2 regions of the Streptomyces sp. NPDC042100 genome follow, and region 2 is predicted to be linked to the other one. Evidence: riboswitches for the same ligand, from Rfam matches in the RefSeq annotation. Region 2 holds a riboswitch; the other holds the start of a gene.
What was found. Region 2 has a riboswitch for cobalamin ahead of ACZ6J5_RS14525 (cobalamin biosynthesis protein). Riboswitches for the same ligand answer to the same signal wherever they lie in the genome.
Positions count from the first base shown of each region.

Region 1: another riboswitch for cobalamin. It lies ahead of ACZ6J5_RS27685 (ribonucleoside-diphosphate reductase subunit alpha); the one in region 2 lies ahead of ACZ6J5_RS14525 (cobalamin biosynthesis protein).

Region 1 covers NZ_JBVJDK010000013.1:166,114-170,538, reverse strand. Annotated here, with positions in the region: gene mctP (monocarboxylate uptake permease MctP) at 1-1,331, shown strand, start outside; gene ACZ6J5_RS27690 (GNAT family N-acetyltransferase) at 1,456-1,986, shown strand; adenosylcobalamin-variant (AdoCbl-variant) riboswitch at 2,058-2,156, shown strand; gene ACZ6J5_RS27685 (ribonucleoside-diphosphate reductase subunit alpha) at 2,299-4,425, shown strand, end outside.
Region 2 covers NZ_JBVJDK010000005.1:462,844-467,268, forward strand. Annotated here, with positions in the region: gene ACZ6J5_RS14520 (cobyric acid synthase) at 1-1,506, opposite strand, end outside; gene ACZ6J5_RS14525 (cobalamin biosynthesis protein) at 1,503-2,495, opposite strand; cobalamin riboswitch at 2,528-2,647, opposite strand; gene ACZ6J5_RS14530 (hypothetical protein) at 2,782-3,003, opposite strand; gene ACZ6J5_RS14535 (inorganic phosphate transporter) at 3,020-4,309, opposite strand.

The sequences.
Region 1 (4,425 bases), on a different contig from region 2:
TCCTGCCGCGCCTGTGGTCGGTCTCGCACAAGCACGGCTACGTGACGACCTCCGACTTCGTCCGCGGCCGCTTCGGCTCCAAGGGCCTGTCGCTGGCGGTCGCCGTCACCGGCATCCTCGCCACCATGCCGTACATCGCCCTGCAACTCGTCGGCATCCAGGCCGTCCTGGACGTGATGGGCGTCGGCGGCGGCGAGGACACCCACTGGTTCGTCAAGGACCTGCCGCTGCTCATCGCCTTCGGCGTGCTCGCGGCGTACACGTACTCCTCCGGGCTGCGCGCCCCGGCGCTCATCGCCTTCGTCAAGGACACCCTGATCTACCTCGTCATCGCGGTGGCGATCATCTACATCCCGATCAAGCTGGGCGGCTTCGACGAGATCTTCGCCAAGGCGGGCGAGGCCTACCAGACGGTCAACCCGGCCACCGGCAAGCCCAAGGGCGCGCTCGTGCCCGGCGAGGCCGGCCAGTGGACGTACGCGACCCTCGCGCTCGGCTCGGCGCTGGCGCTCTTCATGTACCCGCACTCCATCACGGCGACCCTGTCGTCCCGGAGCCGCGAGGTGATCCGCCGCAACACCACGATCCTGCCGCTGTACTCGCTGATGCTGGGCCTGCTCGCGCTGCTCGGCTTCATGGCGATCGCCGCCGGCGTGAAGGTCAGCAACGGGCAGCTCGCCATCCCGCAGCTCTTCGAGGACATGTTCCCCGCCTGGTTCGCCGGTGTGGCCTTCGCCGCCATCGGCATCGGCGCCCTGGTCCCGGCCGCGATCATGTCGATCGCGGCGGCCAACCTCTTCACCCGCAACATCTACAAGGACTTCCTCAAGCGGGACGCGACGCCGGAGCAGGAGACCAAGGTCTCCAAGCTGGTCTCGCTGCTCGTGAAGGTCGGCGCGCTGGTCTTCGTCCTCACCATGGACAAGACCGTCGCGATCAACTTCCAGCTGCTCGGCGGCATCTGGATCCTCCAGACCTTCCCCGCCCTCGTCGGCGGCCTGTTCACCCGCTGGTTCCACCGCTGGGCGCTGCTCGGCGGCTGGGCCGTCGGCATGGTCTACGGCACCGCCGCCGCGTACGGGGTGGCCAGCCCCACCCAGAAGCACTTCGGCGGCTCCTCGGCCGAGATCCCCGGCATCGGCGAGATCGGCTACATCGGCCTCACCGCCTTCGTGCTCAACGTCGTCGTCACCGTGGTCCTCACCCTCGTCCTGAAGGCGCTCAAGGCGCCCGACGGCGTCGACGAGACCTCGCCCGGCGACTACACGGCGGACGCCGGTGACAAGGGCGTCGCCACCGAGCTCCCGAAGGTCGGCGCCGCCGGGCACTGACCCCCGGCACCGGCCCGTACGGCCCCGGCACCCGCCCCGTACGGCCGCCGCGCCGCCCCGCTCCCGCCCGCCTCCGGGTATCCCGGAGGCGGGCGGAGCCGTGCCCGGGGGCAGACTCCCTGTCATGGACTTCACGATCAGGGCGGTACGGCCCGAGGAGTACGAGGCGCTCGGCGAGGTCACCGCGCGGGCCTACCTCGACGACGGCTTCCTCACCTTCGGCGAGGACGACGCCTATCTGCACCGGCTGCGGGACACCGCCCGGCGGGACGCCGAGGCGGAGGTGCTGGTGGCCGTCGACACGGCGGGCGACGCCGGGGCCGCCGTCGGCGGGGCCGTCCTCGGCGGGGTGACCTTCGCGCTCGGCGGCGAGGAGTGGGCCGACATCGCCGGCCCCGGCGAGGCCGAGTTCCGGATGCTGGCCGTCGCGCGGACGGCCCGCGGCCGGGGCGTCGGGGAGGCCCTGGTGCGGGCCTGTGTGGACCGGGCGCGGGCCGCCGAGGGGTGCGCCCGGCTCGTGCTGTCCACCCAGCGAACCATGACCACCGCCCACCGGATCTATGAGCGACTGGGCTTCGTCCGCTCCCCCGAACGCGACTGGAAGCCCGTCCCGGGCCTGGACTTCACCCTGTTCACCTACGTTCTGGAGCTCTGACCGCATCCCAGGCCGACACAACATGTGGGGGGTGCCGCGAGCGGTGCCCCCCACATGTATGCTCGTCCTCGCTGTCGCCGCAGGGGAATCCGGTGGAAATCCGGAACTGTCCCGCAACGGTGTGTTTTGTGCGCGTTCGCGCCAAGGTGAGTCCGAGGACCTGCCGACAGCGCACCCGGTCCGTCCGTTCCGGGTGCCGACAGACGTCCGGGCCTCGCGGAGTGGGCCGGTGGACGCGGCGCCGCCGTGCGTACGGCAGCCCGTTCCCCGCCTCCCGTCCTGGCACCGAGCCGAGCGAGGGAGAGCCCCCACGTGACCATCGCGCCCGCCGATCCGGCCGCAGCGATCGAGACCGACGGCCCCGGCACCGTGCTGCTGCGGACCCTGACCGATCTCACCGCCGACCTCCCGGACACCGACCCCGGCAAGGTCGCCGCCGCCGCCCTGCGCGGCCGCAGCGCCTCCTCGGACGAGGCGGAGCTGCGCGAACTGGCCACCGAGGCCGCCGCCGGACTGATCGCCGAGGACCCGGCGTACTCCCGGCTCGCCGCCCGGCTGCTCACCCTCACCATCGCCGACGAGGCCGCCGGCCAGGGCGCCGTCGCCTTCTCCGCCTCCGTCGCCGTCGGGCACCGCGAGGGCCTGATCGCCGACCGCACCGCCGCCTTCGTCGCCGCGCACACGGCCCGCCTGGACGCGCTGATCGACCCGGCCGGCGACGACCGCTTCGGCTACTTCGGCCTGCGCACCCTCTACTCCCGCTACCTGCTGCGCCACCCGATCACCCGCCAGGTCATCGAGACCCCGCAGCACTTCATGCTGCGCGTGGCGAGCGGCCTCGCCGAGGACGACAGCGCCCGCGCCGTGGACGAGGTGGCGGCGCTGTACGGGCTGATGAGCCGGCTCGACTACCTGCCCTCCTCCCCCACCCTCTTCAACTCCGGCACCCGCCACCCGCAGATGTCCTCCTGCTACCTGCTGGACTCCCCGCAGGACGAGCTGGACTCCATCTACGACCGCTACCACCAGGTCGCGCGGCTGTCGAAGCACGCGGGCGGCATCGGCCTCTCGTACTCCCGCATCCGCGCGCGCGGCTCGCTGATCCGAGGCACCAACGGGCACTCCAACGGCATCGTGCCGTTCCTGAAGACGCTGGACGCCTCCGTCGCCGCCGTCAACCAGGGCGGCCGCCGCAAGGGTGCCGCCGCCGTCTACCTGGAGACCTGGCACGCGGACATCGAGGAGTTCCTGGAGCTCCGCGACAACACCGGCGAGGACGCCCGCCGCACCCACAACCTGAACCTGGCGCACTGGATCCCGGACGAGTTCATGCGCCGGGTCAACGCGGACGCGCCCTGGTCGCTGTTCTCCCCCGCCGACGTGCCCGAGCTGGTCGACTTGTACGGCGCGGAGTTCGACACGGCGTACCGCAGGGCCGAGGCGGCGGGCCTGGCCAAGAAGACGATGCCGGCGCGGGACCTGTACGGCCGGATGATGCGCACCCTCGCGCAGACCGGCAACGGCTGGATGACCTTCAAGGACGCCTCCAACCGGACCGCCAACCAGACCGCCGAGCCCGGCTCCGTCGTGCACTCCTCGAACCTCTGCACCGAGATCATCGAGGTCACCGACGACGGCGAGACGGCCGTCTGCAACCTCGGCTCGGTCAACCTCGGCGCCTTCGTGACCGGCGGCGGCATCGACTGGGAGCGCCTCGACGAGACGGTGCGCACCGCGGTCACCTTCCTCGACCGGGTCGTCGACATCAACTTCTACCCGACCGAGCAGGCGGGCCGCTCCAACGCCCGCTGGCGTCCGGTGGGCCTGGGCGCGATGGGCCTCCAGGACGTCTTCTTCAAGCTCCGGATGCCCTTCGACTCGGCCGAGGCCCGCGCGCTGTCCACCCGGATCGCCGAGCGGATCATGCTGGCCGCGTACGAGGCCTCCGCCGACCTCGCCGAGCGCAACGGCCCGCTGCCCGCCTGGGACAAGACCCGCACCGCGCGCGGCGTGCTGCACCCGGACCACTTCGACGTGGAGCTCAACTGGCCGGAGCGCTGGGCCGCGCTGCGCGAGCGGATCGCCGCCGTCGGGATGCGCAACAGCCTGCTGCTGGCCATCGCGCCGACGGCGACGATCGCCTCGATCGCCGGTGTCTACGAGTGCATCGAGCCGCAGGTCTCCAACCTGTTCAAGCGCGAGACGCTGTCCGGCGAGTTCCTCCAGGTCAACTCGTACCTGGTGGACGAGCTGAAGGCGCTGGGCGTGTGGGACGCGCAGACCCGCGAGGCGCTGCGCGAGGCCAACGGCTCGATCGCCGGCTTCGGCTGGGTGCCGGCCGAGGTGCGCGAGCTGTACCGCACGGCCTGGGAGATCCCGCAGCGCGGCCTGATCGACATGGCCGCCGCCCGCACCCCGTTCCTGGACCAGGCGCAGTCG
Region 2 (4,425 bases):
CGGCGCCCCCGGCGGCACGAACGGCAGCCCCTTCGGGGCGCCCTCCTCGATGAGCCGCAGCAGCGCGTCCGTGTCGGCGTGCTGCTCGATGAGGTCGCCGAGCCGGTCCAGCTGCTCCTCGCGGAGCGTGCCGAAGGAGGTGTCGGGGGCCGGGACGAAGCGCCGGCCGGACGCCGCCGCGACCTCGCGCAGGAACGCGCGCCGGAAGCCGTCGCTCTCCAGCGAGCCGTGCCAGTGGGTGCCCCAGACCGCGCCGACCCGGCAGCCGTCCAGGAAGGGCTCGCCGCCCTCGACGGTGGCGACGCCGTGGTGGATCTCGTACCCCTCGACGCGCTCGCCGAGCGCCTCCCCGGCCGGCCGGGCCAGGGTCTTCTCGACGCCGAAGCGGATGCGTACGGGCAGCAGCCCGAGCCCGTCGACCAGGCCCGCCCTCGACTCGACCTCGTCCTCGATCCGCTCGCCGAGCGCCTGGAAGCCGCCGCAGATCCCGAGCACCGGGCGGCCCTCGGCGGCGCGCCGGACCAGCGCGTCGGCCAGTCCGCGCTCGCGCAGCCAGGCCAGCGCCTTGACGGTGCCGCGGGTGCCGGGCACGACGACGAGGTCCGCGTCGACGAGCTCCTCGGGCCGGTCGACGAAGCGGACGACCACGCCCGGCTCGGCGGCCAGCGCGTCCACGTCGGTGAAGTTCGACATCAGCGGGACGGCGCAGACGGCGACCCGCAGCACGTCGGCGCCGACCGGCGGGGCCACCACCGACTCGCGGACCGTGCCGCGCAGCGAGACCCGCAGGCCGTCCTCCTCGTCGATGCCGAGGCCGTGCGCGTACGGCAGGACGCCGAAGGTGCGGCGCCCGGTGAGGCCGTGGAGCATGTCCAGACCGGGCTCCAGGAGCGTCACGTCGCCGCGGAACTTGTTCACCAGGTACCCGGCGACGAGCTCCTGGTCCTCGGGCGCGAGCAGCGCGGTGGTGCCGAAGAACTGGGCGAAGACGCCGCCCCGGTCGATGTCGCCGACGACCACGACGGGCAGCCGGGCGGCCCGCGCTATGCCCATGTTGACGATGTCGGTGCGCCGCAGGTTGATCTCGGCCGGGCTGCCCGCGCCCTCGCAGATGACGGCGTCGTACGTGCTCCGGAGCTCCTCCAGGCACGCCATCACCGGCTCGAAGAGGGTCCCCTGGCGTCCGCCGTGGTAGCCGCGGGCGCTCATCTCACCGACCGGCTTCCCCATCAGGACGACCTGGCTGGAGCGGTCGGAGCCGGGCTTGAGCAGCACCGGGTTCATCAGCGCGGTCGGCTCGACGCGCGCGGCCTGCGCCTGCATGGCCTGGGCACGCCCGATCTCGGCGCCCTCCCGGGTCACGAAGGAGTTGAGGGACATGTTCTGTCCCTTGAACGGCGCCACCTTGACGCCCTGCCGGACCAGCCAGCGGCAGATGCCGGCCGTGACGACGCTCTTGCCCGCGTCGGACGTGGTCCCGGCGACGAGCAGCCCCCCGCCCCTCATGCGTTCCTCCGCTTCAGCGTGCTCGCGATCAGCCGGCCGCCCACGCAGGCGGCCAGGGTCAGTCCGGTGATCCGGCGGGACAGCCGCACCGCCCGGTCGATGTCGGCGACCTCGACGGGGCGGCCCGGCGCGTTGAGGACGGGCCGGTGCTCGACCCGCCCGCCGTACGCCAGGGTGCCGCCGAGCCGTACGCCGAGGGCCCCGGCGAAGCCGGCCTCGACGGGTCCGGCGTTGGGGCTGGGGTGCTTCGCCGCGTCCGCGCGCCAGGCGCGGGCGGCCCCGCGCGGGTTCCCGCCGGCGACGGTGGCGAGCGCGGCGGTGAGCCGGGCGCCCGGCCAGCCGGCGAGGTCGTCGAGCCGGGCCGAGGCCCAGCCGAAGCGGCGGTACCGCGGAGACGTGTGGCCGACCATCGCGTCCAGGGTGTTCACCGCCCGGAAGCCGAGCAGTCCGGGCACGCCCGCGACGGCTCCCCAGAACAGGGCGCCGACCACGGCGTCGGAGGTGTTCTCGGCGACGGACTCGACGACCGCGCGGGCCATCGCGGGGCCGTCCAGGGAGTGCGGGTCGCGTCCGCACAGGTGCGGCAGGCGCTCCCGGGCGGCCTCCAGGTCCCCGGCGGCGAGCGCCCCGCCGATCGCGCGGGCCTCGCGGCCGAGCGTGGTGCCGCCGACGACGGCCCACACGGAGGCGGCGGTCAGGGCGACGGCGGCGGCGCGGCTGTTCCGTGCCGTACGGGCGGCCAGCGCTCCGAGCGCGACGGTGGAGCCGGCGCAGACGGCGGTGTGCAGGGCGCCCCAGCCGCGGTGGTCGCGCCACAGGCGCTTCTCGACCGCGCCGGCGGCCCGGCCGAAGGCGGCGACGGGGTGGCCGCGGCGGGGATCGCCGGCGAGCCGGTCGACGGCGAGGCCGAGGGCCGCTCCGTACGCGAAGACGCTGGTGGCGCCCGAGGTGCCGGGGGCACCGGGAAGGCTGAGGCCGCGGCCGGGCATGGCGCTCTGTCCTCACTCAGGGTCCGCGCCCTGGATCGACGTGACCGGCGGCGAGAGTTCCTGGCTCCCGGCCCGTGGGGGCCGGTCACAGTGGCGGGACCGCGCCGGATTCGCACCGGACTTCCTCTACTGCCGCCGTAATGGCCCCGGAAGTCCACCACGCTCCGCGAACAGCCGTCAACTCACCCTTGACCTGCGTCGGGTCACTGTGCGGAGCGCCACAGACACGAGAACCGGGCGGCCCGCACCTCGGGGTGCGGGCCGCCCGGCCGGTGTGCGCGGTGCGTCAGGCGACGATCAGGTAGATGCCGTAGGAGACGGCGGCCAGGCACAGCGCGAAGCAGGCGTAGGCGCCGGTGACGGCCAGGGTGGCGGAGCCGCCGTTCTCGGCGGCCTCCTCCTGCTTGGAGAGGCCCATGACACCGAGGGTGAAGAGGCCCACCAGGGCGACGGTCGCCACGAGGCTGACTCCGAAGACGGAGCCGAGGGCTGCCCAGTCGATCTTCATGCTTGGTTCCAGTTCCTTAGACCGCGGCGGCGGGGGCCGGGGGAGCGGCCGGGTCCGTGGGGCCCGGGGTGGGGATGGTGGCCTTCAGGTCCGTGTCCGCGACGGCGGCGACGGAGCCGGCGGCCGGCGGCGGGGTGACGGCCGCGATGGCGGTGGTGACCACACCGGCGGGCTCGGCCGGGGCGGCCGGGTTGTCGAGGTCGTCGGCGGTGACGTTGGTGTGGTCGACCGGCTTGCGGCGGGAGAGCGACCAGATGACGGCCGAGCCGGCGACGAGCAGGACCGCGACGGCGGCGATGCCCCAGGTGCCCTGCTTGGTGAGGAACTCGGCGGCGGCGCCGACCAGGCCCGCGGCGGGCAGGGTCAGACCCCAGGCGACGAACATCCGGGTGGCGGTCGACCAGCGGACGACACCGCCCTTGCGGCCGAGGCCGGCGCCCATCACGGCACCCGAGCAGGACTGGGTGGTGGAGAGCGAGAAGCCCAGGTGGGAGGAGGCCAGGATGACCGTCGCGGCGCTGGTCTGGGCGGCGAAGCCCTGCTGCGGCTGGAGGTCGGTGAGGCCCTTGCCCATGGTGCGGATGATGCGCCAGCCGCCGAGGTAGGTGCCGAGCGCGATCGCGAGACCGGCGGAGACGATGACCCACAGGGGCGGGTTGGCGCCGGGGGCGAGGACGCCGCTGGTGACCAGGGCGAGGGTGATGATGCCCATCGTCTTCTGCGCGTCGTTGGTGCCGTGCGCGAGCGAGACGAGACCGGCGGAGGCGATCTGGCCGGCCCGGTAGCCCTTGGCGGTCGCCTTGGTCCCGGTGTTCGACTTCTTGCCGAGGCGGTACGTCAGGCGGGTCGCGACCATCGCGGCCAGACCGGCCACGATCGGGGCGGCGACGGCGGGGATGAGGACCTTGGTGACGATGGTCGGGCCGTTCACCGCGTCCCAGCCGGCCGACATCACGGCGGCGCCGATGAGGCCGCCGAAGAGGGCGTGGGAGGAGCTGGACGGCAGGCCCAGCAGCCAGGTCAGCAGGTTCCACAGGATGGCGCCGACGAGCGCCGCGAAGATCACTTCTGTGCGAATGCCCTCTTCGTTGATGATCCCGCCGGAGATCGTCTTGGCGACCTCCACGGACAGGAACGCGCCGACGAGGTTCAGCACGGCGGACATGGCCACCGCCGTCTTGGGCTTGAGAGCACCGGTCGAGATGGTCGTCGCCATCGCGTTGGCGGTGTCGTGGAAACCGTTCGTGAAATCGAACACGAGAGCTGTCACGACCACAATCGCGAGCAGCAGCGTGATGTGTTCCATTTACCCAGGCAATCGTTTGACGTCAGTGGCTGGTCGAACGTACGCAACCTGGGTGAACGGAAGATGAACTAGGCCGGGCTGTGCGGTGTCCCCAACCGGGGTCCGGAGCTTCCGCT